DNA from 4 places in the Paenibacillus sp. FSL P2-0121 genome. Region 4 is predicted to be linked to each of the others. Evidence: riboswitches for the same ligand, from Rfam matches in the RefSeq annotation. Region 4 holds a riboswitch; each other region holds the start of a gene.
What was found. A riboswitch is a leader RNA that binds a small molecule or an ion and turns the genes downstream of it on or off. The one in region 4 is predicted to bind thiamine pyrophosphate.

Region 1 (7,732 bases), 2.5 Mb from region 4:
GCATCCACTGTGACAACTGGCGTTTGAGCTTAAGGAATTCGGGAGAGTCCGTAATCTCATCACGGCGTGGCCGCGGAAACGGCACATCGACTGTATGCAGAATGGAGCCGGGGCGGCCGGAAAATACATAGATACGATTAGAGAGCAACAACGCTTCTTCGATGTTGTGAGTAATGAACAGCACAGAGCGGCGATTCTCTTCCCACAGCTCAAGCAGCCAGCGCTGCATTTCACTGCGAGTTAGTGCATCGAGTGCGCTGAAAGGTTCATCCAGCAACATTAGCTCCTGGGGAGCGAGCAATGCTCTGAGAAAAGCTGCACGCTGCTGCATCCCGCCAGACAGCATATGCGGATAAGCATGTTCGAACCCGCTTAACCCAACCTTGGTAAGCCACTGGCGCGCTTCCTCGCGGGCTCCATCCCGCAGTGCACCTTTGATCTCCCCAGCAAGCAGCACATTATCCTCAATTGTACGCCAAGGAAAAAGCGCAGGCTGCTGCGGCATATAACTAATTTCACCGCGTTGACCTGTAACGACCTTACCGTTCATGCGGATCGTGCCTGCATCGGGTTTCACAAGGCCGCCAATCATATGGAATAAGGTGCTTTTTCCGCAGCCGGAAGGACCAACGATCGAAACGAACTCTTGTTGCTCTACCTTGAGAGAGACATTATTCAGAACTTTCGTCTCACGGCGACGATGGGAAAAAGATTTGGAGATGCCGCTCACTTCAAGGGCGGGTGCCACGGTATGAGCTTCAGGAGAGCTTATGACTTCTGTTGTTCTGTGTTGCATTTGCGTCGCTTGAGACATACAGGCATCTTCCTTTCTATGAGTTACGGCGCGGCTTCCAGCGAACCAGCCATTTTTCCAGCAATGCAATAATAGCAAAGAGTACAAGACTTAAAAGTACAATAATAACAATAGCAACAAACATCCGATCCGTACGATATGCGGATTTCTGCAGAAGCATATAATAGCCAATACCTTTATCCGCGCCAATCCATTCAGCGACCACGGCGCCCATAACCGCATAAGTAGCAGATATTTTTACGCCGGAAAATAGTGCCGGGATAGAAGAGGGCAGCTCCAGCTTGGTGAAGATTTGCCACTTGCTTGCGCCAGCCATTTTCATATAATTCATCATGACCTGATCACTTTGGGCCAGACCGCCCATCGCAGCGACAGCTACCGGGAAGAAACATACTAGTGTAATCAGCACGATTTTGGGCAAAAGACCAAAGCCGAACCAGATAATGAGCAGGGGTCCGAGCGCGATGGAGGGAACATTTTGACTCAGAATAATAAGTGGATAAAAAGCCCGTCTAGCCCAAGGCAAAAGATGCAAAAGCAAAGCAACGATCAGGCCTACCCCCGTACCAATGGGAAAACCAATTAAAGTGAGCCGCAGCGTAGCCATCGTATGTGCCCAAAGACCAGAAGCGTTACTGGTGGATTCACGAGCAATATCAGCAGGACTCGGCAGAATCCAGGATTCAATATGAAATACAGATACAGATAGCTGCCATACGGTTAAAAAGAAGACGACCGCCACAAGGGGCGGCCATATTAGCTTCCAGGTCGATCTCACAGCCGATATTTCTCCGTCAATTTATCCATGCTGATTCCGTTAGGATTATGAGCGATTTTGATCTGCGAAATTACGCTTGGACTGCCTGCTTCGATCAACGCCTCCTGCATCTGACGCACAACCTCCAGCAGCTCGCTAAGCTCACCTTCCATTGTGGTTTCCAGTGGATTCACTTGATGTTTAACACCGGATTTCTGAATGACCTCAATCGCTTTATCTACGTATGGGATGGAATCCTCATTGTTCGGAGTTTTTGGAATTACTTGAATGCTTAGTAGGGTGTTAGCCACAATAATCAATCCTCTCATTTTATAAGGTAAGTTCAAAAAGCCAACTTTGATAACGAAGTAATTCATTACAATTGTTGTTTACTCCGCCGGTAAAAAATCATTACTGAATGCACTAGCAGCATCCAGCGGTTTATCCAGCAACTTCAGATCATACATCCAATCGCCGTAATTTTGCCAGACCTCGGTTTTTTGCTCGCCCCAGCGGGCAGCATCGTCCTTGTATTTTGGGCTAAGCCATTTTTGGCTAGCTAGGACAAGGTCGGCGTCCAGGTCAGGAACGGCCTTCGATAACATACCGGCAGCCTCTTCCGGATGATCTATGGCATATTGATAACCTTTTGATGTGGCTTTCATGAAGGCCTTCACCAGATCAGGATGATCTGCAATTTGCTTCTCACTCGTCGTCAGCACAGGCGTGTAATAATCGAGCTGCGGCGCATAATCCTTTAAGTACAGCATATCCAATGGCTCGCCACGCAACTCAGCCTCAACACCAGTCCAAGCGTAGAAAATCCAGGCGAAATCAATGTCACGTTTGACGGCGGTAAAATAATCAGCTTCACCGATACTGATCAGCTTCACCTTTTTCACATCGCCACCTTCAGGATCCATGATAGCTTTCATGGCTGCTTCTTCGGCCGGTGAGCCCCAGCCTCCGTAGGTTTTACCTTCGAAATCCTTTGGTGATTTAATATTGCGATCTACTGGAGCAGCGAATCCCGACGTATTATGCTGAATAATAGCTGCTATCGAGACAAGGGGTACGCCTTGTAGACGGGCTAGTGTTAATCCTTCTTGGGCGCTGATGCCAAATGCGGCTTCGCCAGAAGTAACCATAGTATCAGAACCCGCTGCGCCTGGCTGAACGATCTCGACGTCCAGACCTTCTTCAGCGTAGTAACCAAGATCCTTAGCTACGTATAGACCGGTATGATTCGTGTTCGGTGTCCAGTCGAGTGCGACTTTAACTTTGGTGAGCTCTTTTGGAGCATCCGTCCCAGCCGCAGCAGTTGGATCAGTAGCATTTGCTTTGTTTCCGGCTGTATTCCCATTGTTGCTGCCGCATCCGGCAATGGCAAGAATGAGTACACAGGTGAGGCACAACGTAAGTGCTTTTTTAAGGTGCATGTCTTCTTCTCTCCTTTAAGGTTACAAGAATCCCGTCTTCACAACATGAACCGTAAAGTGTAGTATGTACGTTTTTCTACATCTTTTAGTGATCTTACAAAAAAAGCGCCCCGAGTGATCGGGACGCTGGCTTGGCGCAAGGTTAGTTAAGGTCACAGGGACCAGAACCAATTGGCGATTCCTACGCTGGCATTATCCAGATCAGGTATAAGGGTCAGTATCTTGTGGGATACAATCTCAGCCGGCCAATTCCAGCACCCCTGGTTCTATGAAGTTAACGGGTATTTCTATGTGCAATATAAGTAAGTATAAGTTTTGTACCCATACTTTATATCTTATATTTCTCGCATACGGTGTATTATAGACGGCTGTACTCAGAATGTCTAGTAGTGCACTCCTGAATTTTTCCAATCAAGTAGTTTCTTTTTTGCTAGTCTAGATCTTTATATTTTTTGCGGTGACGCCGTTTAAGCTCACTAACCAGCGCCCCTAGCGTGAGGACAACGCTGATCAGAATCCCGCTCATGATCACGAAGAGGGCAAGAAATTCAAAGGGAGAATAACCAATCATTTTACTCCATTGAATCTTTCCATCCAGATCGTCAATGACCTGATTCATGCCGTAAATCCCGCTTACTACCGTAAATACAGTAAGAATCATCAGCAGATTATCCCGTCGCTTGGATTGAAACTTATCCTGATACTGAAACAGGTCATTTAAGGTTTCTTTCACTTCCTCGAACAAAGCGTCGTTTCCGTATACTTTACGCAGCTGAAGAAATATCTCCCGGCCCTGCGACTGGGAAATCAACTCCAAGAAGTAGAACTTTGCCGAGAACTTATTAATGGAGTAGATTAGATTGTCTATTTCCTCATAATCATGATTAATCCGAAGTCGGGAGTGCATATTGGCGAGCTTTAGCAGAACGATTTTGTGGAAAATATTGAGTAAAAATCCGTAATAATATTGCCCGTACATCTGGTTGGCTAGACTAACAGCAATCTCCTGTTCAGCGCGGGTCATGCAGCAAAAGGTTTGCTCATTCATCATATAATATGTGTCTGGACCCCAGCGATTATAGGAATGCTCATGACAATAGTTTGCAATATACGCTGGATCGCTGGCACTGGCATAGGGCTTTCCGTTCAGATTAATTCCATCAAGCTGTGAGGCGCGATAGCGTAGATTTACACTAATCTCATCAGAGCTTTCTTCATTCTGAAAGCCGTAAAAAGCTTGCACCTGCATTCTTTCATCTACGAAAAAAGGAAGGGTCTCGAAATAAGCCCCATTGATATCCGATTGATCCAGATATGGCTCCAGTCCATCCACCAAATTTCGGAAGACAAAATCCTCTACCATCTCATAGGTCTGTTCCCCGCAATGAATATAAGTGTAATCATCCTGTATGAAGGTATTCTCTAGCGCACGGAAACGATCTGCGAATTCTAGGGCAATACTAAAGGGAATTGAATCCCCCTCCAGCTGGACACGTATCGTCACGAATCCAAGCTGAAAAGGACATATGAATATATCCGTCGAGAGAATTTTGAAAAATATAGATTGCTGCGGAATCTCCAGAATGCAGTCGAGATTATTTACTCTGGAAAAACGGCGAAACGAGTCGGCATCCTTCCTGCGTGGAAAAAGGACATGTGCAGCAAACGGTAAATAGGTGCGCTCCATTCGTTCATGGGAAACACAGTAGCCATCTCCGTAGTAGGCAGCTTCAAGCTCTTTATTATCCAGAAAAAAACGTGTGAAGCCGTCGTCCTGTAATTGCTGGATAAGCTGCTTAGAATCGCCCTTTTTTATAGAAAAGGGAAATATAAACTGCATGAGCGCAGTATGTAACAAAGGCTCAGTTGAAGACTCATTCATTCATCGTCCATCCTTGTGCTCAGAATATGCTTATAGATCACATTACCCTAAAAGGATAACGTTGATACTGTTCTAAATACGGAAACTCTTTCCTTTCACCGCTTGCATAGATTGGAACCTCCATGCGGCAATGCTAAGCAGAAACAAGAAGGCGGCAAAAGCGGCAAGTAATCCGGCTGTTTGTGCCACTTCTAAATGGTCCATAGACCAGCCCATAAACAGAGGTAGCAAAGCACCGCCAACACCTCCGGAAGCAATCATAATGCTGGGTGTTGACTCTTCGGTGCCAGGCAGCATTTTGCTGGAGTAGACTAAAGCAATGGAGAAAATACCGGACATAAACAGCCCCAGCAGCAGAATTACAATGAAAGCAGCCATTCGATTGTCAGTGAACGGAAAGAGTGCCAGCAGTAACAAGGTTAGTAAACAGCTGCTGAGAATGTACACGCGATAAGATATTTTTTCGGCAATTACACCCGCAAACAATCTTCCTGTAGACATCGCCAGCCAAAAGAAAGTGACTGTCAGTGCTGCGGCAGACTCCGTCATCCCTAGCTTGGCAATAAAGATAGCCGGCATAAAGTTGACTAAACTCATCTCTGTGCCTACATAAAGAAAAAAGAAAACGATGAAGATCCCTAACAGAATCCATTGCTTACCTTTATACGGAAATTTTTTGTTAGAACGTGAGCTTGAGGATTGCGAATTGTCTGCTCCTTGGACAGAGGCGCGTTCATCCAGCATTCGTTGTAGATTACCGAAATGCCCTCTTGTCCAGAGGATAAGAGAAATTAAGGAGAAGGCAGCGACGATTAGAAAGGCCAATCTCCACGCTCCGGCAGCAATGAGCGGACTGGCGATAAGCGGCATCACGAGTGCGCCTATCCCGAATAGCACTTCAAGCCGGCTCATTGCAATAGCAGTTCCTTCGGTTACAGCACCAATAATAATGGTGCCGATAACCGCTTCGATCATCCCGAAACCAAAACCTGCGGCAACAGCGATAACATACATCCAGCCCCAAGGCGGTAGAAAGGCGTAGGCAATTTCTGCAACTAGTAGAAGACTGGTGGCAATGAGGATGCCTCCACGTTTACCGAAGCGGCGATTAAGCAGGGGAGAGACCAACACACCTGCTAAAAAACCAGCGAATTGACTAAAGATTAATTCACCGCCAGCACTATAATTTTGATCATAATGTTGCAGTAGAACGGGCAGAATAGATCCCAGCACAACATGTGCCAGACCGATAACGAAGTAGGAAAGACAGCCGATCCAAATCAGTTTTTTCACGAAGTAAGCTCCTTATCTTGAAGTAGTTTATGAGGTAAGGTCGGATTCAATGTGAACCTGAAGGGTACATTATAATAAGCACCATTGTTATGATAAATCCAAACGGTGAGCTTGGATATATAAACTTTTGTTTACATGCTTGAAGGGAGAGATTTACGTAATGGATAACAAACAACTGGAGCAACTCATTATTAAAGCATTGGATGACAACAAGTTCGGTTCCTTTGGTACGATCGAAGAAGGAAATAAGCCGAAAGTACGTTATATGGCCATTTTCCATGAGGGTTTGAAGATTTATTTGGCTACAAATCGCAAAACTCATAAAGTGGAGGAGTTATCCGATAATCCGAATGCTTTTGTACTGCTTGGCTATGAGGCAGGTGGAAGCAAAGATGTGCTGGAGATTGAAGCAACTGCTACCGTCTCTAAGGATGAAGGCTTGCGCTCCAAAGTATGGAATAAAGAGCTGGAGCCATGGTTTACAGGACCTGATGATCCTAATTATGTAATTCTGGAGCTTACTCCAACACGTATTGAGTATGTAGGCAGCAATAAAGAGCATGGAGTATGGCAGCCGTAAGCTATAGCGTTGAATTGATCAAACAGCCCTCCTATCCCATATGGGGTAGGAGGGCTGTTTGATGTGTTATAATGACTTCAACTTTTTAGGTATTCATATCGGGGAGGAGCTAAAGCTACATGAGCGTTACTCTGTTATATATTGAAGATGATCGTGAAATTGGCAGTGTAGTGTCTGCTGATTTAAGCGAAAGAGGATATAGTGTCCGCTGGTTACGGAGCGGCGAAGGAGCGATGGAAGAAGCCGGCGCCTGCCAACTGGCTATTCTCGATGTTATGCTACCAGGTCTGGACGGGTTTACGATCGGGCAACGTTTGAAACGTTCTTACCCTAAGCTGCTCATTTTGATGCTCTCCGCCCGGACCTCGATTGATGATAAGCTGCAAGGTTTGGAGTTCGCAGATGATTATTTGACCAAGCCTTTTCATCCGGATGAATTGGCCGCTCGAATCGAGGTGCTGCTCCGAAGGAATGGGGCATCTGTTCAGGATTCACTCACACTTAAACATCTAGTCGTATATGAAGGGGATAACCGCGTGATGAATGCTCAGACTCAGGAAGAAATCATGCTTACAGGTAAGCAATTTCAGATTTTTTCCTATTTGCTGCGTCATCTTAACCAAATTATGACGAAGGAGCAGATCTACGAGGCCGTGTGGGGTGAGGCTTATATCGAAGGGGATAAAACTCTGATGGTACATATTCGTTATTTGCGTGAAAAGCTGGAGCTTGATCCGGGTAATCCGGAAATTATCGAAACTGTCCGTGGGATCGGCTACCGGGTAAGAGCATGAGAGGATTAGAGCGCATTCGCAAGAAACGTAATTCCTCCTTGTTATCAGGGTATTTGCTAATTATCGTATCTGCACTGCTATTTATCCCTGTGGTCCTTCCGTTGTCTTTTGTTGGCTACAATATTCTTAACGAAGTGACCAAAGGTGCCCCGCCTGTAGATACATCCCTGTAT
Region 2 (7,732 bases), 3.2 Mb from region 4:
AATATTTCCTTCATCAGCAAACTATCCAAGAGCAGAACATTGGAGTAACCCTCTTTCTACAGAGCCATCATTTAGCAGACTTACTGGTCTTGTCGGGCTTCTTAAGTGGCAAGGGATAGAACATTCCTGGCTTGATAAAGCGACAGAAATTTGTTTGGAAGATATTCACGCACAAGCATATGACGATGCGCATACAATTTTGACTGCATTTTATTTATTGGAAAGCCTACCTCAATCGGATTATATCAAAGGATTATTTCAAAAATTATCTAAGGAGCTTATTACTGCCAACTTCTTTTGTATGGATGCCGCATCCCACAGTTATGGACTCTCTCCTCTAGAATTTTCGCCATCACCCACTTCTTACTGTAGCAGCATATTTTCTGATGAAACCATTCTTGATCACTTAAAAGTATTAGAACACCAACAGGAGGATGATGGAGGATGGCAGATAACATGGGAGCCTCCCGGTGAAACAGCGAGGTTGGAATGGAGAGCCTATAAGACGCTAAAGAGTTTGATGATACTAAATTCATACAATAAGATTAATCTATGAGACTATTAAGGAGATAATAAACACTCCAAGGAGAGGAACCTATGAACAAATTAAGGGCAATCATAGTTCCGTTATTCTTAATCTTTTTATTGGGATGTAGTAAGGAGCAAATTAGCGATAATTCAAAAAAAGAATATAGCAAAGCTGAACAATTTATTACCGATATGGGCTATCTGATCATTAGTAATGAAGGAATTGTTTCTGAATATTTATTAGATAAAAAACTGCTGACGGAAATGCCATACATACAATATTGGAGTGTTCAAAGTGTTGATCCAATCGATTATATAGGCAAGGAAATAACTACAAGTAAGTTCATCGTTAAAAACCACCCCTTAGATAATGAGAAGGATAATACAAAAAAACAAACCCTGATTTTTCTGCTAGAAGCAGACGATCAAGTGATAGGAGGCTATAGTTTTCCTGATTTCGATGAATTACATATGGGCTGGGTTTACACCATTGATGGAAAAACACTCGAAGAATTGACCGGAGAAGCTTTCCCGAAATGGTCTAAGGAGTGGAATTTAAGATATAAATAATGGCTGGGGAGTATTTATAAAGGAGCAGATATGAAAAAACTAATCCTAGTACTTGTAGCTGTGGTTATTATTTCGAATGCGATATGGAGTTATTTATATTTCAATAAAGAGGTCGAAACAAATTTAAACACTGGTGTTCAAGTATATACGCTTATGGGTACAGGGGATACATGGGATGTTTTAGATTACAAAATAATAATTTCATCTAGCAAAATTTTACGGGGACATGGGAAGTTAGTGTTCAAGGGAGACCCAAGCGCTTTAGTGAATAGTAGCTATTATAAGTATGAAGTTAATGAAAAAAACAATAATAATAAGGATGAAACAGTTCTTGTAAATGAAGCTAGGTCAACGGATGGACCCGTTTCAATATTAAGTAACACTGATATCGGGTCTATAACTGGTCCATATTTATATGACGAATTAAATAAAAATAGACAAAATTATGAAAACACCACTTTATCTATTACATGGAATGATAATGAAGGGGAGCTTCATTCCGAAACAATAAGTTTAGATATTGAGAGTGAAATTTCTCTTAAGGATGATCTTTAAGAGTGATAAATCCAAGAGACTAAGATTGAATCTCTACGGACTGAAGGAAGATCCTCTACGCCCCAAAAGCCTGCCGGTACTTCACAGGAGACATGCCTTCAAACCTTCTGAACACTTTAATGAAATAGCTGGACTGGGCAAAACCGGACTGAGTCGCAACCTGAGCAATGGAGAGTCCTGTGGAAACCAGTAAAAGCTTGGCTTTAGCCAGCCGACAATCGGTTAAATAACGGTTTGGAGTTTTACCCATAACCACCCGGAACAGCCTTAGAAAATGATAGCTGCTGTAACCGGTCAATCTTGCCATCGATTCAAGAGACCAAGGGCTGGCACATTCGACATGAATGATATCTGCAGCACTGCGGATGGACTGCCTAACCTCGTGCGGTACTGAGCCGTGAAGCGGCTCGGAGTTCTGCAGCAAGTTTACTAGAAGCTCATACAGCAGAGCAGATAGTCTTGGCTCGCTACGGGTCACGTAGGAAGCACTCAGTAGGTACATTTCCTCGAATAGCTCGTCCAGCTTAGCATCCAAATCAAAAGTGAACAGGTATGCACGAGACTGGTCCACTTCTTCTAATAAGGGAAGGACAATTTCAGTGTTAAAATGAACCCAGCGGACATCCCAAGGCTCGCCTGGGTCAGAGCCGTATTGCTGATAAGCCCCTTTAGGGTACAGAAAACCTCGTCCTCTACTCATCGGAATACGTTCGCCCTCATGGAATACATAACCCTCCCCATCAAAGATCAAATGCAGGTTATAACTCCCCAGAAAACCTTCGCTTCTTCTCTCTGTATGTTGTGGAAAGTGAGTGTAATGTCCCAAAAATTCAGGATAACAGACATATTTCGAAAAAGCCGGTGTCGGCAAATACCATTGTTTCTTCATGTTTGGCAGCACCCGTTTCTGTAGCGCAACAGAGCGCAAGTTGGATTAAGGCAATGAACGCAAGATTGTTATATGATAGCAATATTTTGTTATATAAGACCTCTTATCATTGATACTACAATAGAATTATAAAATATTGAAAGCATATTTTTAATACTTTGGAGGTAATGATGAAGAAACCTGTCGCAACTGAAAAATTCGAGCTTGGCGTCTGTTATTATCCGGAGCACTGGCCAGAAAACATGTGGGAGGACGATTATCGCCGGATGCGTGAACTCGGCTTTACGATCATTCGGATGGGCGAGTTTGCTTGGTCTATTTTTGAACCGGCAGAAGGGCAGTTTCAGTTCGGGCTCTTTGATCGGGCGATTGATCTAGCACATAAATATGGTCTTCAGGTTGTACTTGGTACTCCGACGGCGACGCCTCCAGCTTGGTTGACTGATAAGTATCCCGAAGTTTTAAATGTAACCTACGAAGGTGTTACACTTCAGCATGGCATGCGCCGTCATTATAATTACAGCAGTCCTAAATACCGGGAACTGTGTGCACGTATTGCAGAACAAATGGCTGAACATTACGGCAATCATCCGGGTGTAGTTGGCTGGCAAATTGATAATGAGCTCAACTGTGAGATCAGTGAATTTTATTCGGAGAGTGACCATAAGGCTTTCCGGGAATGGCTACAGCAGAAATATGTTACACTTGAGCATTTGAACGAGGCCTGGGGAGCTGTTTTTTGGAATCAAAGCTATAGTGACTGGTCTCAGGTCTATCTTCCACGTCCGACTCCAGTACCGAAGCAACCCAATCCTCATCAGGCATTGGATGAAAAACGGTTTATTTCGGACAATACAATTTCTTTTGCCAAAAACCAAGCGGATATCATCCGTAAACTTGCCCCTAAGCAGTGGGTAACCACGAACGGTCTGTTCGGGCATCTCGATAGCCATGAAATGACGGATGAACTGTTGGATTTCTTCAGCTATGATTCCTATCCTCAGTTCTCTACTATTTTTTATGACCCGAATGAGCGGAATCCGCTGAATGATAGAGGCTGGGGACTGTCGTTATCTGTTGTTCGTTCGATATCCCCGAATTTCTGCATTATGGAGCAGCAGTCGGGCCCGGGTGGCTGGGTGAACCGGATGGATATGCCTTCTCCAAAGCCCGGGCAGATGCGGTTATGGACTTATCAGTCGATCGCTCATGGAGCAGATATGGTGTTATATTTCCGCTGGCGGACAGCTACGATGGGTAATGAAATTTATTGGCATGGAATCAATGACTATCATAATCAGCCTAACCGGAGAGTGCGGGAAGCGGGGCAGATCGGTCAGGAGCTGGCAGCAGCAGGTCATGCGTTTGTCGGTACTCGTAATCAGGCTAACATTGCTATTGTTCGTGATTATGACAATGAGTGGGATGGAGAATACGATGTTTGGCATGGCCCGTTTATGTGGAAGAGCAATAAGGAGTGGTACAAGGCGCTTCAGCGGAAGCATATCCCGAATGACGTACTCTATTTACGCAAAAAAACAACGCTGGAGGAGCTTGCAAGGTACGACGTGCTTATCTATCCTCACCCAGCGATTATGACAGATGAGACAGCAGCACTGCTGGATGAATATGTTCAGCAAGGCGGCAAACTGATCTTCGGCTGTAGAACCGGCTATAAGGATGAGCACGGTCAATGTTATATGCGTCCTTTCCCAGGTGCTGCTAAGGATCTATGCGGGATCACAGTTGAAGAATTCACAATGGTTAAGGGCAGTCGTCAGCCAACAACAATTAGCTGGTCGGGCGTGACCGAAGTCGTTACAGGAGCAGATGACTTTAATGATATTCTCAAAATAGAGGAAGCTTCGGTTGAAGTGATGGCGGTTTACGCCTCTGATTATTATGCGGGAAAACCGGCGGTAACTAGAAATCGTCGCGGCAAGGGTGAGGTTTGGTATTACGGAGCCGTATTTAATGAACAGGCAGCGGCTGAGATCATAAATTTAATTGATCTACAATCGCCAGCAGATTGGCTGGAGCTCCCAGAAGAGGTAGAACTGCAAGTCCGTACCGGAGCTTCTTCCAGTTATGCTTTTTTGCTTAATTATAATGAGACTCCTGTCACGATCCATCTTCATGAGACCAAAACAGATTTACTGAGCGGCACAACATTGTCGGGCGAGGTGCTTCTGGAAGGATTTGGGGTATTGGTGTTAAACTAACGTATACATTGATCTCACATTTGAGTAGATTTGGATAATTCTCTCTTTTCGGTTATACTTTGAAGTAGCAATTATATAGTCACGGGAGCTTGGTGGGACCAGGCTGAGAGGATAGTTATAACTATCGACCGTCAAACCTGATCTGGATAATGCCAGCGGAGGAAATGGAGCTCTATTTCTATTTGTCTACTCTAAGGCCGCATCTTATACAGATGTGGCCTTTTCTATGTGTGGGGAGTAGACCGTCTCCGCTTGATCAAATCACCTTATAGGAGGAATTGAGATGACAAGCGAATTGAACAACGATCCAATCAATCTATCAGCTTTTCCAGCAAGTCAAAAAGTGTATGTAAAGGGTTCACGGTCTGATATTCAGGTGCCTATGCGGGAGATCTCACTTAGTCCAACTGCGGGCATAGACGGCGAAGAGGAGAATGCTCCAATTCATGTCTATGACACAAGCGGGGCTTATACGGATGCTAATATTCATACTGATATTCGTCAGGGGTTAGAGCCCAATCGTCTGAGCTGGATTGAGGAACGAGGGGATGCGGAAGCGTACGAAGGAAGAACCGTGAAGCCTGAAGATAACGGGAATGCAACGGGAAAAGCTGTGGCGGAAGTGTTTCCAGCGCTCCATAGAAAACCTTTGCGAGCGAAAAAGGGGCGTAATGTCTCTCAAATGCATTATGCACGCAAAGGGATTATTACTTCTGAAATGGAATACGTTGCGATTCGTGAGAATGTGACACCGGAATTTGTAAGAGATGAAGTAGCCCGCGGCCGCGCCATCATTCCAGCGAATATCAATCATCCAGAGAGTGAACCAATGATTATTGGACGCAATTTTTTAGTGAAGATCAATGCCAATATAGGAAATTCCGCAGTATCCTCATCCATAGAAGAAGAGGTAGAGAAGATGAGATGGGCCACCCGCTGGGGTGCAGATAATATAATGGATCTCTCCACAGGTAAAAACATCCATACGACACGCGAGTGGATCATCCGTAATTCTCCTGTTCCTATTGGAACGGTGCCTATCTATCAAGCGTTGGAAAAAGTGAATGGGAAAGCGGAAGATTTAACGTGGGAAGTATACCGTGATACGCTCATAGAGCAAGCGGAGCAAGGGGTTGATTATTTTACCATTCATGCAGGGGTTCTGCTTCGTTATATCCCGTTGACTGCACAACGTATGACAGGCATTGTTTCAAGAGGTGGCTCCATCATGGCGGCATGGTGTCTTGCGCATCATCAAGAGAACTTTTTATATACACATTTTGAAGAGATATGTGAAATCATGAAGCTGTACGATGTTTCTTTTTCCCTAGGCGATGGATTACGTCCGGGTTCGATTGCTGATGCGAATGATGAAGCACAATTTGCCGAGTTAGAGACGTTAGGTGAATTAACAGCTATAGCTTGGAGTCATGATGTACAGGTAATGGTAGAGGGTCCAGGACATGTGCCGATGCACTTGATTAAAGAGAATATGGATAAGCAACTTGAAACTTGTAACGAAGCCCCTTTTTATACATTAGGTCCACTGACTACAGATATTGCGCCTGGTTATGATCATATTACCTCTGCTATAGGTGCAGCGATGATTGGTTGGTTCGGTACAGCTATGTTATGTTACGTAACTCCGAAGGAACATCTTGGCCTGCCTAATAAGGAAGATGTACGTATAGGGGTCATTACTTATAAAATAGCGGCTCATGCCGCAGATTTGGCGAAAGGGCATAAAGGAGCACAAGACCGGGATAATGCTCTTTCGAAAGCCCGTTTTGAATTTCGTTGGCGTGATCAATTTCATTTATCGTTAGATCCTGAGCGAGCGCTCGAATATCATGATGAGACATTGCCTGCGGAAGGCGCTAAAACAGCTCATTTCTGTTCCATGTGCGGGCCGAAATTTTGCAGTATGAAGATCTCTCATAATATCCGGAATACGACGAGAATTGAATCAGGAATGCAAGAGAAGGCGCAAGAGTTTCTCCAAGGCGGGAGCCTCATTTATAGATAACTTTTTCTGCTAAAAAGAAATATCTAAAAGAAGTCGTCATTGGCGGCTTCTTCTTTTATACTTTGAATAGATAGGAGTTGATGAATTGGAAGCGATTCGTTCAGAGGAAGCCATTTTAGAGGATTTAAGTAATAGTTTCTATCATTTTTTTGGATTGAAAGTCCTTCATGCTACCCCAATAAAACGTGGCTGGTTAAATCTTAAATGGAAAATCATAACGGATTCAGGACCATTTCTACTTAAACAATACAACAAAAAAAGATATAAATTGTATAACCCAGAAGAGCTGAACTTTGCTTTTTCTCAACAGAAAAGACTGTATCTACAGGGGCTCCCATGTCCCGGATTGTTGGCTTATAACCATAAAGTTTTATTGGAATCAGATATGGGAGAGACGTTTATGGTTATGGAATATTGTGAAGGGCGTGTCATAGAGCCGGGCAAAATTAACATCCTTCAAATGTTTGATTTGGGTCGTGGCACAGGTAAAATGCATCGTTTATTAAATGATGGGACCCTTAGTTTGAAAAGAACCCCACAATTTATTCCCCAAAGCCCTGAGGAACGTTTAGAACATTGGAATGTACTCCTACAACAATCAAAGGAAATGGGCAAAACTTCACTCATCACTGACCTAGAGATACAACTGAGAGCGACTGAAGAAATAGATCCGGAAATATTCGAAGGACTTGTAGCTGGATGGGCACATCGTGATTTATGGGTTGATAATCTTTTATTTCAAGATAGCCAATTGTCTGCAATTCTAGATTTTGATCGGTTCAAATATGATTATCCGCAGCTTGATGTAGCGCGAGCAGTGATGTCATGTGCTTTAGATGAAGATTTAGATGGAGCGCTAGCTTCAGCATTTATTGACGGATATCGTGAGGAACGAACGGTGGAGCAAGGGGATTTAACAAAATCATTGCAGTTGTTGTGGTA
Region 3 (7,732 bases), 710 kb from region 4:
CCAGGCACTTGCGGTAGGTCTCATCAACATTTCTTACATAAAGATGAATGGCAAGCTGTACCGGTGAATACTTTTCATTCGCTTCGGAAATCTCAATGATGGAATCACCGATTCTGACCTCGGCATGCCTAATCCTTCCCTCATCATTTCGCAGCATATCAATAATTTTGGCATCAAAGCAGTGCACAACAAAATCTATCAATTGGTCTGCATCTTCCGCAATAAAATACGGCGTAACGTTAAGAAACCCATTTCTAATATAATGTGGTGCCATTCGTTGTCCTCCTTTAGACAGGCAAAAACGCCTTCGGCGTTCCTTAAGGATCATTTATAGTCTGGACATATAAATCCTTATAATTTGATTAAAACCCATGGAAAAGCCATTCAGAGAATCTGCCCTCCTCATGACTTATCCACCGGTTGTAACCCCATTTATTTAAACACTGGCTCCTTGAATTGAGTCAATTTAGCTGCAGAATCTTTTTCCACATCCGCATGCAGACTGTTGCCGTGAGCATCCATCGTCACAATCGCTGCAAAACCCTCCACATCGAGATGCCACATCGCCTCAGGAATACCAAATTCCATAAAATCAACAGCGTTGACCTTCTTAATACACTCAGCATAATACTGGGCGGCTCCACCAATCGCATTGAGGTATACCCCGCCGTGCTCCTGCAACGCTTTTAACGTTTTTGGACCCATACCACCTTTTCCGATGACTGCACGGATTCCAAATTTTTTGATGATATCGCCTTGATAAGGCTCTTCACGAATGCTCGTAGTTGGGCCCGCAGCTTTTACATGCCAGCCTTCCTCATCTTTCATCATCACAGGACCACAATGATAAATCACAGCCCCTTCCAGATCTACCGGAGACTCATGATCCATTAAATATTTGTGCAAAGCATCACGGCCTGTATGCATTTCACCGGATAAAATAACCACGTCTCCAACACGCAGACTACGGATATCCTCTTCACTTATCGGCGTTGTAAGACGTACTTCCCGCGACTCAGAGGCCGGGCTGTTAGCTCCCTCAGCAACTACTGCTTCAGATTCATGTGCCCCTTCATCATCTACAGATATCCCTGTACCACTCTCATACAACCAATCCTCTATATTGCCTGTGGATGGATCAACCAGCACCCCTTGGCGGCGGAAGGCCCAACAGTTATAAGCAACGGATACGAAAAAGCTAGCTGGCAGACGATTCATTACGCCAACCTTACAGCCCAGCAGCGATACTTCACCACCAAAGCCCATCGTGCCAATTCCAAGCTTGTTAGCATTCTCCATAATATAGTCTTCCAGCTTACTAAGGTCTTCTATTGGATTAACATCCTCCACTTTGCGGAACAGCTGCTTCTTAGCCAGCTCGTAGCCAGTCGTACGGTCACCGCCGATACCCACGCCAATAAAACCGGCACTACATCCTTGTCCCTGCGCCTGATATACCGCGTGTAAAATACATTTACGGATTCCGTCAAGATCCCGACCCGCTTTGCCGAGTCCTTCTAATTCTGCCGGGAGACTGTATTGAATATTTTTATTCTCGCAGCCTCCACCCTTCAGAATAAGTCTAACGTCTATTTTATCCTCTTCCCATTGTTCGAAATGAATGACTGGTGTGCCTGCACCCAAGTTATCTCCGCTATTCTCACCTGTTAATGAATCTACAGAATTGGGACGAAGTTTACCATTCTTGGTCGCTCGTACAATGGCATTATGAATATCTTTTTTCATCTCAATCTGATTGATTCCCACAGGGGTGTGAATGATAAATGTAGGCATTCCCGTATCCTGACAGATCGGAGACACTTGCTGCTCAGCCATTCCGATATTTTGCGCAATCGTGGTTAAAGCAAGACCGGACCGGGTAGCCCTGTCTTCCAGCGCGCGACCTTTTGCAACTGCCCGGCGTACATCTCCCGGCAAATTCGTGGAAGTTTCTACGATAAGGTTATAAATACTGTCTTCAAAATGCTGCATCTTCATTCAAGCTCCTCTCGGCAGTTCCAGGTTATCTAAAGTTTGATACAATTAGTATAATAATATCATACCTAGCACCGCATGAAAGGGGTTACTTTAAAATTGAGCTACCATTTTTCTGCCTATCTATATCGTCTTCAGTATATTCAGCGCTGGAGCTTGATGCGCAGCACCGCACCGGAGAACGTCGCTGAGCATTCTTTTCATGTTGCATTGCTCACACATATGCTCTGTTCCATCGGTAATGTTCATTTTGGACGTTCACTAAACGCGGAACGAGCAGCAACCATAGCTCTGTTCCATGATGCCAGCGAAGTGTTCACAGGTGACATCGCCACGCCGGTAAAATACAACAATCCTCGCTTGCTCACCAGCTTCCGGGAAATGGAGAAAGTTGCGGCTGATCGCTTAACTGGAATGATTCCATCAGAGCTGAAAAGCATCTACACTCAGCTTATACGACCGGAAGACAGCCCTCCCGATTCGGAGGACATTCTGCTGCACAGCTATGTGAAAGCCGCTGATCGGCTGGATGCTTATTTGAAATGCGTATGGGAAGTTGCTGCAGGAAACCGAGAATTTGCCGCCGCGAAGGAGCAGACAGCAGCAAAACTTCGTGGGCTTGACCTGCAGGAAGTGGATTATTTTCTGACTCATATGGCACCGAGTTTCGAAATGTCTCTCGATGAGCTCTCTGCCGGAAACTAAACACCCTCTATACAATAAAAAATGGACCTCCGCATGAATCTCGCAGGGGTCCATTTAGTGATTAATAATTGATAATACAAGCGTTACGTTGTTGATTCGGTCAGGATATCCCAGTCTTTAAAAATGGGCTGCAAACCCTTCGTATATAGCATTTCCGTAATCTCCTGCACACTACGGCTATCGGATATTTCGAATTGCGGAGTTCCCCCTGCATTAGTGTGACCGCCCACCTCAGTAGTGACCCCGGCTGACATCTTTGTTATTCCTAGATGAATTAAATGATCGCGTAGAGAGGCAGGCTCTCGTGTAGATAAAGTAATGCCCGAACGGGGTAAAAATAACCGGTATGCCAAAATAATCTGCACTAGCGATCGGTCGGTAACATCACACTCCGGGTTAAATTCCCCTAAATAAGGCCGAAACCGTGGAGGTGACAGACTGATCTCGCAATCTGGATACCGATCCTGCAAATAGCGGGCATGCATGGCACTTTGGAATGCCTCTTGCCGCCAATCATACATCCCGAGCAACGTACCAATATTCACAGAACGAAAACCTGCCTGACAGCCGCGTTCAGGTGCATCCAGGCGATTCCGGTAGTTTCTTTTAGGCCCTTTAACATGCAGCTTTCTGTAAGTCTCCTGGTGGTACACCTCTTGGTATAGTGTTAATCCATCCACCCCTGCTTGAAGAAGCTCTTTATATTCTGCAGTTGATAGAGGATTTATCTCAATACTGACAGAGGAAAAAAATTCCCTAAGTACATCTACACAATCCTTAATATATGAGACAGGATTCTCCCGGCGCGATTCACCAGTCAAAATGAGGATATGCCGCAGACCTGTAGCTGCAATCTTCTCAGCCTCCCTGCGAACCTCCTCCAAGGACAGCTTTTTACGCGGAAAATCATAAATGGAGCTGAAGCTGCAGTAGGTACAATGATTCACACAAAAATCCGCAAGATACATCGGTGTGAACAGCTGCATCGAATAACCAAAATGTGCACGGGTCAGTCGCTGTGCAGCCAACGCCATCTCCTCTAGCAGCGGCGTTGCTGCCGGAGAGAGCAATGCCAGCAAATCATTTTCGTTCAGCTTGTCTTTTCCAAGCGCCCGCCTAACGTCATCCTCCCGGAACTCCTTCCACAGCTGCTCATAAGGATACTGCTCCAAGCGGGCCAGTGTGTCAAAAAAGCTCATGCTAATCTTCCCTCCTTTCGTGACCTATCAAATTCAGTTCAAAAATCCAGTCAACGGTGACGAAGCAAAAGCAACTTCTTCTACAGGACCGAGTCCTGCCAAATAAGCTTTGCGGCCAGCGGATATCGCCTCGCGGAACGCTTCCGCCATGACGAGCGGATTACGTGCCGTTGCAATAGCCGTATTAAGCAGAACAGCAGCGGCCCCCATCTCCATTGCTTCCGCCGCTTCCGAGGGCTTGCCAATCCCGGCGTCTACAATAATCGGCAAATTCACTTCTTCAATAAGAATACGCACAAGCTCCTTAGTGCGCAGGCCGCGATTCGTCCCGATCGGCGCACCAAGCGGCATCACAGCAGCAGCACCGGCATCTCTCAGACGTAAAGCAGCCGAAAGGTCCGGACTCATATATGGCAATACTACAAAACCCTCCGCTGCTAAAATCTCTGTAGCTCGTATGGTCTCCAGATTATCTGGAAGCAGGTATTTCTGATCATTGATCACTTCGATCTTGACCCAGTTCCCCAGTCCCGCAGCTCTTGCTAATCTTGCAATACGGACTGCCTCTTCCGCTGTACGCGCTCCTGAGGTATTAGGCAGAAGAGTCATGTGGCCGGGAATGTGGTTCATGATATTTTCTGCTCCACCTTGCGGGTCCACTCGGCGAAGCGCTACAGTAATCACCTGAGAACCAGAGCTTGCGATCACTTCGGGGATCAACGTATTCCGGCTATATTTTCCGGTTCCGATAAATAATCTACTGGTTAATTCGATACCGCCAATATGTAACGGGTCATGCATGAAATTACCTCCCTTTGGTTCTTATAAATTTCTCAAAATTCTATACCGCTCCATCTCAACCCCCACCAACAAAGTGCACCAGTTCCAAACGATCATCCTCGCTCAGAGCAGTACTTTCATAATTCTCCTTACTGACAATTTCTCCATTCAGCTCAATGATCATCAGACGACCTGACCACTCAGGAAGACTGATCAAATCAGCTATAGTTTGAATACCACCAGAACACTCTGCGGATTTCCCGTTAATCAACAGCTTCATTCTGAATCACCCCCTTCGCCCGTGCTGTTACCTCCAGGCTATGAATGAACCGCCTTATGAATAGCTTTGGCGGCCTCATAAGGATCATCCGCTCCGCAAATACCGGACATCACAGCAACTCCTGCCGCACCTTTCCTGATGATCTGCGCCGCATTAGCGGGGCTAATTCCGCCAATCGCAATTACAGGAATAGAGCTGGTCTTCACCGTTTCTGCAAGCAGCTCTAACCCACGTGCGGGCAGCCCTAACTTGCTATCCGAGGGAAATACATGACCAAACAAGCAATAATCAGCTCCCTGCTCTGAGGCATTCGCCGCTTCTTCCGGAGAATGAACCGATCTCCCCAGCCGAAGCTGAGGTGCAATTCGCCGGGCTGTACCCGGACTCAGACTGTGCCAGGCCAACTGAACCCCCGCGGCACCAGCTGCCAAGGCTACATCTATTCGGTCGTTGATTATCAGTTTGGTAGCGGGCATACCGGCAGCCAACAGCTCCTGTGCCGCAGCGAGTAGTTCGTGTGCAGGACATTGCTTATCTCTCAGGTGAATATAATCGACCCATATCTGCACCGTGACAGCTAGTTCAACAAAATGTCTCAGTTGCAGCTTGCCGTCTGATATTAGATGGATCTCAGCTTGCAATATCACGATCTCCTCTCTCACTTCCCTATAGGTCAGTAAAAAACAAAAAAACTGCCTCCCGTAAGGAAGGCAGTCAGAATCTGTATATAGACGGCACTATAAATAGCTCGATAACAGAAATTCGTCCTCCACTTCCCTACGCTGGTCTTAACCAGATCAGGTTCAAAGGGTCCGGAAATCCATTCCGTCTCAGCCAATCGGCACCCCTAGTGACATAAATATACAATTTTAAAATGCTAACGTGGTTTATAGTAACATATTTTTTTATTGAAATACACCCATTTATTCACATTAGCTGTACTGATCTAACCGTTTACTACCTCGCCACCATTTACATGAATAACCTGTCCAGTCACATAACTGGAATCGTCAGAGGCCAGATATACATAGGCTGGTGCCAGCTCTTCTGGTTGTCCAGGCCGTTTCATAGGCTGTGTACCTCCAAACTCGCTAACCTGTTTTGCATCAAAGGTAGAGGGAATCAGCGGTGTCCAGATTGGACCTGGTGCAACACCGTTTACCCGTATGCCCTTCTCTGCCAGATTCGTGGACAAGGATCGTGTGAAGCTAAGAATAGCTCCTTTAGTTGATGAATAGTCCAGCAGCTGCGGGCTTCCGCGATAAGCGGTAATTGAAGTTGTATTTATAATGGTAGATCCTGCTTTTAAATGAGGCATAGCTGCTTTTGTTAAATAGAACATCGCAAATATATTCGTACGGAAAGTACGCTCAAGCTGCTCGGAAGTAATATCCTCGATCTTAGCTTGCGGATGTTGCTCTGCCGCGTTATTGATGAGAATATCAAGCTTTCCTAAGCCCTCCACCGTCTGTTTAATAAGATCCTTACAGAATTTCTCGTCACCGATATCACCTGGAATTAGGATACATTTGCGGCCTTCCTGCTCGACCTGACGTTTAGTTTCCTCTGCATCTGAGTGTTCATTAAGATATGAAATGACCACATCAGCGCCTTCTTTAGCAAAAAGCACAGCAACTGCACGCCCAATTCCGCTGTCTCCACCGGTAATTAATGCCGCCTTGTCTTGCAGTTTACCTGCTGCTTTATAATTTGCCGGCTCGTATTTGGGCAGCGGCGTCATTTCACTCTCAATCCCTGGCTGATGATGCTGCTCCTGTGGGGGTAAGGTTTTTGTAGCTTGTTTATTGTTGCCTGACATCTTCCCTATCTCCTCTCGTTAAGCAAATTGATAGTTAACTGATCGTCTTAGGATGGCACAACTATGCACGTTTATACGCTGGGTTTGTCATTTTCTTAAATTGCTTTACGAATCTTACTTACCACAATGAAAGTAGAAATAAACAACCGTGAGAGATACACTGCTGTAAGTGGAGAGGAATTCACTGCATACAAATAGACACAGCATCGCTGCTGTGCCTTGAATTGTTCACCCTGACTATTTTAGAGAAGAAACATGATTTTCTGCATTCACTTCATGTTCCAGCACCCACATAAAGTTCAGAGCTTTGGCCGCTTTCTCCCGGGTCACTATAGCTTTAGGTTCTAGTTCTGTCCCATTGACCATTTCGCCTCTGGCAATCCCCACTTCAGATCTAATGAGTCCTAATTCATATGCACTTTTCACTTTTGAAATTAAATAAGGAGAAATGTCCGCTGTATCAACAAGCTGCGTCCAGGATACAAGAGGATAGTACATCGCACCTCTAGCTCCTGGCTCCAGATTCGAATCATAGCCAGGATCTCCTGGCACTACTGCTATGCCGTTATAATCAGTCATGTACTTAGGTTTATTAGCAAACTTTATTTGGTAAACGTCATAGAGAATAGCACCCATCGTTTCACGTGACAGCTTACCTTTCGGATAATAGGCAAGATCTGATCTTTCCACTTTCATTAACTTAGAAATACTGCGTGTGAATTCAGCAACTGTCATCACCGTATCCGGATTAAAATTTCCTTGACGGTCTTTGCCCATTACTCCCAGCTGGATTAATTTCTCAATTTGATTACGGTAATAAGCAGCTTCCCCAGTCGTCGTATCATTCGTTATTTCCGGAAAAATCTTACCCCAGTTCCCTGTTAGTGCCGCATGCTTAACGTTCCCTTTAAGGTAAGCAGTAATGGAGGCAGCAGTAGAATCGCCAGTAGCACC
Region 4 (7,732 bases):
CGCCAGGCTTAAGAAACGAATGCACCTTTCGGCAGATGGCTGCAAAAGATTCAATATAGTGGAAAGCCAATGAACTGAGAACCACATCAAATTGCTCGCTCGCAAAATCAATGTCCTCAATCGGCAGCTGGATATAAGTTATAGCAGGATCGTTCGTTTTTTCACGCGCCTGTTGCAGCATTTTTTCAGAGATATCCACACCTATAACTGAACTCGCCTGCTGCTCACGGGCGTATAGGCAATGCCAGCCAAAGCCGCAGCCCAGATCAAGCACACTTTTATTATGTAAGTCTGGAAGAAGCGCCTTTAATACATGCCATTCTCCTGCTGCTGCAAGCCCTCCAATAGAACGGGGCATTTGCTGGTAGGCGGAGAAGAAATTCGAATCGTCATATTTATTTTGTTTCATCAGGGATACATCTCCTATATATTATTTCTTCAATTACTATACGCTGAGCGATGTTCTCTTATCAAATAGCCAATAAAAAAGGAGCATCATCTTGGAAGATCTGCCCCTTATATCTATTCTTATTCAATTGTTCCTGCTTGCTTGGTGTTAATCGTACATGCTGTGAAATGGCTCCATAATCACTATTCAATCTACGACTCTGTGCTGCGCACCAGGCTCCGGAGCGCTCTGCCTTACGCAAGGCTTTTTGTGTCTTGGTTCGTGCCATGTGACACCACTCTCCTATTCATGGGTGAATGATTATAGATCTTACATCTATAAGACAACTTCATTTTAACATATTCCAGACTATGAGCGAAGCAAGAATTCCGTTACACTTAGAGCAAAGCTAGTATTCTATCTTATCTAAATAGATGCGGAGGTTTAAAGGATGAATTACCAGGTTTTGTATGAAGGTGCTTTTGCTATGTTAAAGGTCCAATTAAATCCCGGTGAAAGCGTAAAGGCTGAAATGGGCGCAATGGTCGCGATGTCACCTAACGTAGAATTAAAAGGAACCGTGGATGGTGGTTTAATGCGCGGTCTCGGGAGAATGCTGAGCGGTGAGAAATTCTTCTTTCAAGAACTTAAAGCGACCCGTGGTCAAAGTGAGGTATTGCTGTCGCCTGGATCACTCGGCGATATTCAGGCGATAGAATTAGACGGATCGTATAAACTGTTAGTTCAAAAAGACGGATTTCTCGCCGGAACTGAAGGCATTCAAGTAAATACTAAAATGCAGAATTTAACCAGAGGGCTCTTCTCCGGTGAAGGCTTCTTCATTGTAGAAATCAGTGGCAGAGGAACGGTGTTCCTGTCTTCCTTCGGTGCTATCCATGCAATAAATTTAGGACCTGGTGAAGAAATGATTATCGATAACGGACACCTCGTAGCATGGCCAGACTATATGGACTACAAGGTGGAAAAGGCAGCCTCTGGCTGGCTTAACAGCATAACTAGTGGTGAAGCACTTGTCTGCCGCTTCCGTGGAGAAGGTGTAATTCTCGTTCAGAGCCGTAACCCTGGCAGTTTCGGAACGTGGATCAAATCCTTTGTACCTACTCGAAGCTAGACTTCCTAGAACGCAGTAATCAAAAAAGACACAGGCTTAGAGAAAGCCTGTGTCTTTAGGTTAGAAAGCAATCTTACGAGACTGCTTTATCTGCTTCTGCTTTTGCTTTTTTGCAGCCAGTACGTTTACATGTTCCATAAGTACCCTTGAAGTCAAGGCGGTGATCCGTGACGTTAAAGCCATATTCACGTTCCACTCTTCTCTCCAGCTCCACAAGCCAGTCGTCCTTAATTTCCTCCAACCGACCGCATACGCTGCATATCAAATGATGATGCATATGCGAATGATCGTTCCCGCGCAAATCGTAACGGGCAACTCCGTCTCCGAAGTTCATCTTCTCTACAATGTGTAGCTCACATAAAAGCTCAAGTGTACGGTATACCGTTGCCAGGCCCAGATGTGGATAGCTGTTCTTAACAAGCATATATACTTCTTCTACGCTTAAATGATCCTTCTCATTGTCGAGCAGAACGTTCACTATAGCTTCACGCTGAGGCGTTAATTTATATTTTTGCGCCGCAAACAATTGACTGATATTTGATATTTGATCCATTTGGTCTCCTACCTTCCCGGAACGATTTAACATCCGTACCCTCTGAGACGCTCCTATTTATGCAGTTAAGACAAACCATAAATAGTAATCGTTACGATATAATCATAACAAAATTAACCACGAATGAAAAGAGCCTGACATCATTATATCATTTCATGCCACTTATCCAAAGTACTACACCCCAATCTGGCCCATATTTCTATTAAAATCTACTTTTTCGTGAAATAATACAGATTAGACCGCAACCTTTCCATAATTTACAACGTTAAAGGAGTGACAAAGGCTAAGGAGCCTATCCATACAACGAGGTGAAAAGACATGAACATGAAAAAGAGCACACTAGCAGCGATCACAACCGTAGCCATTTTCTCCTTTTCTTTGGGTGGTCAGATGTTTGCAGCTGGGAACACCTTTAAGGATATTGATAACATAAACGGCAAAGAAAAAATCATTTCTTTAAAAAATCAAGGGTTAATTAAAGGTGTCAGCGAATCTCAATTTCTCCCTGGCTCTAAGGTAACTACAGCCCAAGGGATTCAGTTTATCTCCGGCGGTCTCCAGCTCAGCCTCGCAGCCATTGACTTTAACAAAGCTCCTGTTGCCAGCGGCTTGTTCACAAAAGTAAAAGACAAAGCCTGGTACGCTGAAGCCTTTATCAATGCTTATTACAATCAAGTTAAGCTTCCAAAAGACATTGATCCTAGCCTAATTATGACCAAAGAGCAATTCACTAACTATCTAGTGCAAGCGATCGAAGGCGTTGGTAATCTGCCGATGATCAATATCGTTCCAGTAGATATCGCCGATGAAGCGTCACTGACCCCTGCATATCAAGGCAGTATTCAGCGCTCCCTGAAATACAAGATCAATACTCTAGACGCTAACGGAAAGTTTAATCCAAAAAGCGAACTCACCCGTGCCGAAGCAGCGATTATGCTCTACAACGCTTTGGAGTTCCTGAAAACTGGAGGATAAGCCAAATTTCAGTTACTCTTCTCATTTGAATAATCTACACAAGAAAAAGCAGCTCCGGATGATTCCCGAGCTGCTTTTTCTTGTATATTGTCTTTCTACTCTTCTTCACCATTCAGTCTATTCAGAAATTGCAGAGCCCGGGGATTCTTCGGATGCTCCAGCACTTCTTGCGGAGTTCCATGCTCTAAGATATGACCGCCATCCATCAAAATGATCCGGTCCGCTACATCGGCGGCAAATTTCATCTCGTGGGTCACAATCACCATAGTCATACCTTCTGCTGCTAATTGTTTGATAACCTTGAGCACTTCCCCTACCAGCTCGGGATCGAGCGCCGAAGTGGGCTCATCAAACAGTAACACTTCTGGATCTACTGCCATAGCCCGGGCGATGGCCACTCTCTGCTGTTGTCCACCTGACAGCTGATGTGGATAGTTATCAGCTTTATCAGCCAAACCCACCTTAGTCAGCAGCTGAAGCCCCCGCTTACGCGCTTCTTCCTTGGATCGCTTCAGGACAGTTACCTGTCCCTCCATCACATTGCCAAGCGCAGTCATATGCGGGAATAAATTATACGATTGAAAGACCATCCCTGTTTTCTGCCGAAGGGCCAATACGGAATTCTGAGGAATTTTCTTATGATCTGTAAAATTGATGGTGATATCCCCGAGTGACAGGCTGCCTTGATCCGGGATTTCCAACAGATTAAAACAGCGCAGCAGTGTGGTCTTTCCGGAGCCGGATGGCCCAATAATGACAAGTACCTTTCCATGCTCCATTTTCAGATCAATACCCTTTAACACTTGGAGTGCGCCGAAGGATTTATGCAAATTAATGATTTCAATCACAAGTATCTCTCCTTTAGGTCGCAGAGTAACGATCGAGTCGTTTCTCCAAGTAATTTTGCAGCACCGACAGCACAGAACAGAACACTAAATAAAACAATCCTGCTTCGGAGTATACCAACAGAGGCTCATAAGTGGTAGAGGCTACCTGCTGAGCAGTTCTAAACATCTCCGTATAGGTGATGATCGCTGCAAGCGATGTATCTTTGACCAAGCTAATAAAAGAATTGGATAACGGCGGTACAGAAACGCGTGCAGCTTGTGGCAGAATTACGCGGCGCAGAGCCTGCCCACGAGTCATCCCGACTGAGAAGGCAGCTTCCCACTGGCCTTTATGTATCGACAGGATAGCAGCGCGTACGATTTCCGATGAATAAGCCCCTACGCTAAGGGTAAATCCAATGGTGGCGGCAATGAAAGGGTCGAGTACAATACCAACAGCCGGCAAACCATAAAATATAATAAATAGCTGCACTAACAACGGGGTTCCCCGAATGACCCATACATAAAAACGGGCGATTAGCTTCGGAATTACCCACGGTGAAAGACGTGCCAACGCGGTTAGGATCGCCAAAATCAATCCAAGCACAAAGGAAAGTAGCGCCAACGGAATGGTAAAAGCCACCCCGGCTTTAAGCAGGGGTAGCAGTGTATCTAAGAAAATTTGTATTTTGCGGTCATCCATTATTCAGACATCCTTTTTAGCTTCTAGGCTTAATTAGCCTTGCTAGCCTTGTATTATTTTGAAACGTCAGCTCCAAAGTATTTCTCGGAAATTTTCAAGTACGTTCCATCACTTTTCATCTCTTTAATCGCATCACTGACCGCATTCACCAGCTCATCATTGCCTTTCAGGAATACCGCAGCACTTTGTGAGCCTTCAGGAATCTCATCAACCACTTTAATTTTTGCATCTGGTTTTTGTTTTTTCAGATCCAGATAAGACAAGCCATCATTCACAGTTGCATCAATACGTCCCGAAGTCAGCAGATCCATCGCTTGATTGAAACCGTCCGTAGCTACGATTTCAGCACCGTTCTCACGAGCGATGTCGGATAAGTTACTGGTCAGGGATTGTCCGGCTTTTTTACCCTTTAGATCAGCAAAGGTCTTAATATCCTCATTGTTTTCGCTCACGATCAATACTGCCTTGGATACAATATAGGGTTCAGAGAAATCATATTTCACTTTGCGATCTTCGTTAATGGAAACTTCATTAAAAATGACATCAAACCGTTTCGCATCCATCCCAGCAAAAATACCATCCCACTGAGTTTCAAAAAATTCTGCTTCAACACCTAAACGTTTGGCTACTTCTTCGGCAATTTCCACGTCAAAACCCGTCAATTTCCCCGCAGTGTCATGATAAGTAAAAGGTGCATAAGTCCCTTCTGTACCTATCCGCAATTTGCCGCTGGCCTTCACAGCCTCCAAACTGTTTTGCGCTGAAGATGCTGCTCCACCATTCGTTCCAGCTGTTGGTTCAGCAGCCGTATTGGTATTCGAATTATTGCCGCAAGCCGCTACAAGGACCACGGTTAACGCCAATATAATAGTTAAACTCCATTTTTTCATTATTAAATCCCCTCTCTCTATCCGGTTTTTTTCCGGTAAATTGAATAGTACACTGCCATCACATGATCGTCAATACTTTTTTCCGATTATGTACATCGGAATTGTAATATTAACTAGATTTCTACTTATATCTTACCCAATCTTGGATTAATCCTTCACTTCTTTCTCTCTTTACTTCTCAGAAAGATATGGTATATTTATAAACAAATTAATATGGACCTGTTATTTCACTAGGGGAGTCGGCCGACTGAGACGGAGCTTTAAGCTCCGGACCCTTGGAACCTGATCTGGATCATACCAGCGGAGGGAAGTGGAGCAGAATTTTCATCAAGCATGTTAAGTGTTATTATGCAGAATGAACTTTTTGACCCATTCATTTCCTCTGGAAATGGATGGGTCTTTATTTGTTTAGGCGCTCCACAAAAATATTAGGAGGTTAGATCATCACGACCATTTTATCTATTCAAGGCCTAACCTACTCTTTTCCGGAAACTGAACAACCCCCTGTATTCGCAAAACTATCCATGGATATCAGGCAAGGGGAATTCGTCTCCGTAGTAGGTGCTAGCGGATGCGGGAAAAGCACATTTTTCAAAACGGTTGCCGGTTTACTCGAACCTACTCATGGAAAAATAAAACTCCCTACGCTCCCCTCAACCGCTAGTCGTTTAGGTCAGATCGCTTATATGCCTCAGCAGGATTTATTGCTGCCTTGGAGAACAGTGCTCGACAACTGCCTTTTGCCCTGGGAGATCATGCCCAGATTTAGTAAACAGGAAACAATCACTCAGATTCGGGAAATGTTGGCCCGCTTCGGCTTAACAGATGTAGAGAAGGCTTATCCCCATGAACTTTCGGGAGGAATGAAACAGCGAGTCGCATTTCTGCGCACCTTAGTGGCTGGAGGCGGAAGTGGCCTTATGCTGCTGGATGAGCCCTTTGGCGCTCTCGATGCCATGACCAAACGTGAGATACACCGTTGGCTGTTGGAGTTATGGGGTGAACTGAATCAGACGATTATGCTCATCACTCATGATCTGGAAGAAGCACTATTGCTCAGTGACCGGATTTATTTATTATCTGGCGGTGCGCACAGCGAATTACAGGAGATCATTGTCGATCTACCAAAACCAAGACATTATAAGATGAACTATGAACCCCGGTTTATAGCACTACGGGCAGAGTTGGAGCGAAGATTGCATGCAACCTATACCTTTTAAAAAACATCTAGACAACTATGGTCCCTTCCTTCTTCTGGTACTGCTCATTCTTGTAATCTGGGAGTCAGCTGTTCGCCTTCACTTGATTCCAGCCTTTATTCTCCCTGCACCTTCATCTATTGGCATCGCATTGATCGAGCACAGGCAATTATTATTTGGACAGCATTTATTAGCGACGTTGCAGGAGATACTGATAGGTTTTGTCCTTTCTGTGATTTTTGGTGTATTGCTGGGTATTGGAATGTTCCTGTTTCGCCCCGTAGAAAAGGCCATCTATCCCTTCCTTATCATTAGCCAGACGGTCCCATTAATTGCGCTATCGCCCATTTTTATTATGTGGTTCGGATATTCGCTGTGGAGCAAAGTGGCTGTGGTGTTTTTGACGGCTTTTTTTCCAGTTGTAGTGAGTACATATGATGGACTTCGTACAAGTGGCCAGACTTACAAGGACTTATTATTAACATTTGGTGCAAACCGCTGGCAGCTGCTTGTCAAAACCCAAATTCCACTGGCGCTGCCTGCTTTTTTCTCTGGCTTAAAGCTGTCCATTGTATACTGCGTCATCGGAGCTACTATCGGGGAATGGCTCGGCGGCAGTAAAGGACTCGGTTACTTCAGCCGCAGAATGGCCGGAAATATGCAGAGCGATGAAATGTTCGCGGCTGTATTTCTGCTGTCCGCGCTTGGTGTTGTGCTTTTTCTGGCGATAGCTTTACTCGAACAATTATTTTTAAAGAAAAGAGGATCTAACCAATGAATCATTTAAAATCACCACAACGAGGACTTATTTCTGTATTTCTAGTATGCACACTTTTGCTCTTAAGCAGCTGCGGGAAGGCAGACAAGCTAAATAACAACTCCCAAACTGGTTCCTCCAACACCGAAAATAAGCAGTCACACAAGCTGACGATTATGCTTGATTGGTATCCCAATGCCGTTCATTCCTTTCTATACGCTGCGCAACAGCAAGGTTTTTTCCAAGAGGAAGGTTTGGATGTCGAGATCAAAATGCCTGCGGACAGCAATGACGCCCTAAAGCTTGTA

Region 1: it holds a riboswitch for thiamine pyrophosphate, as region 4 does, so the genes downstream of both, MKY54_RS02115 (ABC transporter substrate-binding protein) here and MKY54_RS13275 (ABC transporter ATP-binding protein) in region 4, are expected to answer to the same signal.
Region 2: it holds a riboswitch for thiamine pyrophosphate, as region 4 does, so the genes downstream of both, thiC (phosphomethylpyrimidine synthase ThiC) here and MKY54_RS13275 (ABC transporter ATP-binding protein) in region 4, are expected to answer to the same signal.
Region 3: it holds a riboswitch for thiamine pyrophosphate, as region 4 does, so the genes downstream of both, MKY54_RS10040 (thiamine phosphate synthase) here and MKY54_RS13275 (ABC transporter ATP-binding protein) in region 4, are expected to answer to the same signal.

What each region holds. Positions count from the first base shown of each region.
Region 1 covers NZ_CP150245.1:478,475-486,206, forward strand. Annotated here, with positions in the region: gene MKY54_RS02100 (ABC transporter ATP-binding protein) at 1-796, opposite strand, end outside; gene MKY54_RS02105 (ABC transporter permease) at 831-1,592, opposite strand; gene MKY54_RS02110 (MTH1187 family thiamine-binding protein) at 1,589-1,882, opposite strand; gene MKY54_RS02115 (ABC transporter substrate-binding protein) at 1,961-3,010, opposite strand; TPP riboswitch at 3,172-3,282, opposite strand; gene MKY54_RS02120 (hypothetical protein) at 3,441-4,892, opposite strand; gene MKY54_RS02125 (MFS transporter) at 4,965-6,185, opposite strand; gene MKY54_RS02130 (pyridoxamine 5'-phosphate oxidase family protein) at 6,346-6,765, shown strand; gene MKY54_RS02135 (response regulator transcription factor) at 6,885-7,559, shown strand; gene MKY54_RS02140 (HAMP domain-containing sensor histidine kinase) at 7,556-7,732, shown strand, end outside.
Region 2 covers NZ_CP150245.1:6,241,466-6,249,197, reverse strand. Annotated here, with positions in the region: gene MKY54_RS27485 (hypothetical protein) at 1-556, shown strand, start outside; gene MKY54_RS27480 (hypothetical protein) at 598-1,098, shown strand; gene MKY54_RS27475 (hypothetical protein) at 1,129-1,653, shown strand; gene MKY54_RS27470 (AraC family transcriptional regulator) at 1,709-2,542, opposite strand; gene MKY54_RS27465 (beta-galactosidase) at 2,713-4,764, shown strand; TPP riboswitch at 4,836-4,944, shown strand; gene thiC (phosphomethylpyrimidine synthase ThiC) at 5,048-6,790, shown strand; gene MKY54_RS27455 (phosphotransferase) at 6,876-7,732, shown strand, end outside.
Region 3 covers NZ_CP150245.1:2,306,536-2,314,267, reverse strand. Annotated here, with positions in the region: gene MKY54_RS10070 (VOC family protein) at 1-274, opposite strand, end outside; gene MKY54_RS10065 (fumarate hydratase) at 433-1,992, opposite strand; gene yfbR (5'-deoxynucleotidase) at 2,095-2,700, shown strand; gene thiH (2-iminoacetate synthase ThiH) at 2,784-3,899, opposite strand; gene MKY54_RS10050 (thiazole synthase) at 3,933-4,700, opposite strand; gene thiS (sulfur carrier protein ThiS) at 4,756-4,959, opposite strand; gene MKY54_RS10040 (thiamine phosphate synthase) at 4,998-5,600, opposite strand; TPP riboswitch at 5,717-5,818, opposite strand; gene MKY54_RS10035 (SDR family oxidoreductase) at 5,906-6,778, opposite strand; gene MKY54_RS10030 (GDSL-type esterase/lipase family protein) at 7,016-7,732, opposite strand, start outside.
Region 4 covers NZ_CP150245.1:3,019,828-3,027,559, reverse strand. Annotated here, with positions in the region: gene MKY54_RS13315 (class I SAM-dependent methyltransferase) at 1-409, opposite strand, end outside; gene MKY54_RS13310 (hypothetical protein) at 471-677, opposite strand; gene MKY54_RS13305 (TIGR00266 family protein) at 840-1,520, shown strand; gene MKY54_RS13300 (transcriptional repressor) at 1,594-2,073, opposite strand; gene MKY54_RS13295 (S-layer homology domain-containing protein) at 2,392-3,048, shown strand; gene MKY54_RS13290 (amino acid ABC transporter ATP-binding protein) at 3,144-3,896, opposite strand; gene MKY54_RS13285 (amino acid ABC transporter permease) at 3,910-4,578, opposite strand; gene MKY54_RS13280 (amino acid ABC transporter substrate-binding protein) at 4,632-5,468, opposite strand; TPP riboswitch at 5,691-5,794, shown strand; gene MKY54_RS13275 (ABC transporter ATP-binding protein) at 5,993-6,688, shown strand; gene MKY54_RS13270 (ABC transporter permease) at 6,669-7,445, shown strand; gene MKY54_RS13265 (ABC transporter substrate-binding protein) at 7,442-7,732, shown strand, end outside.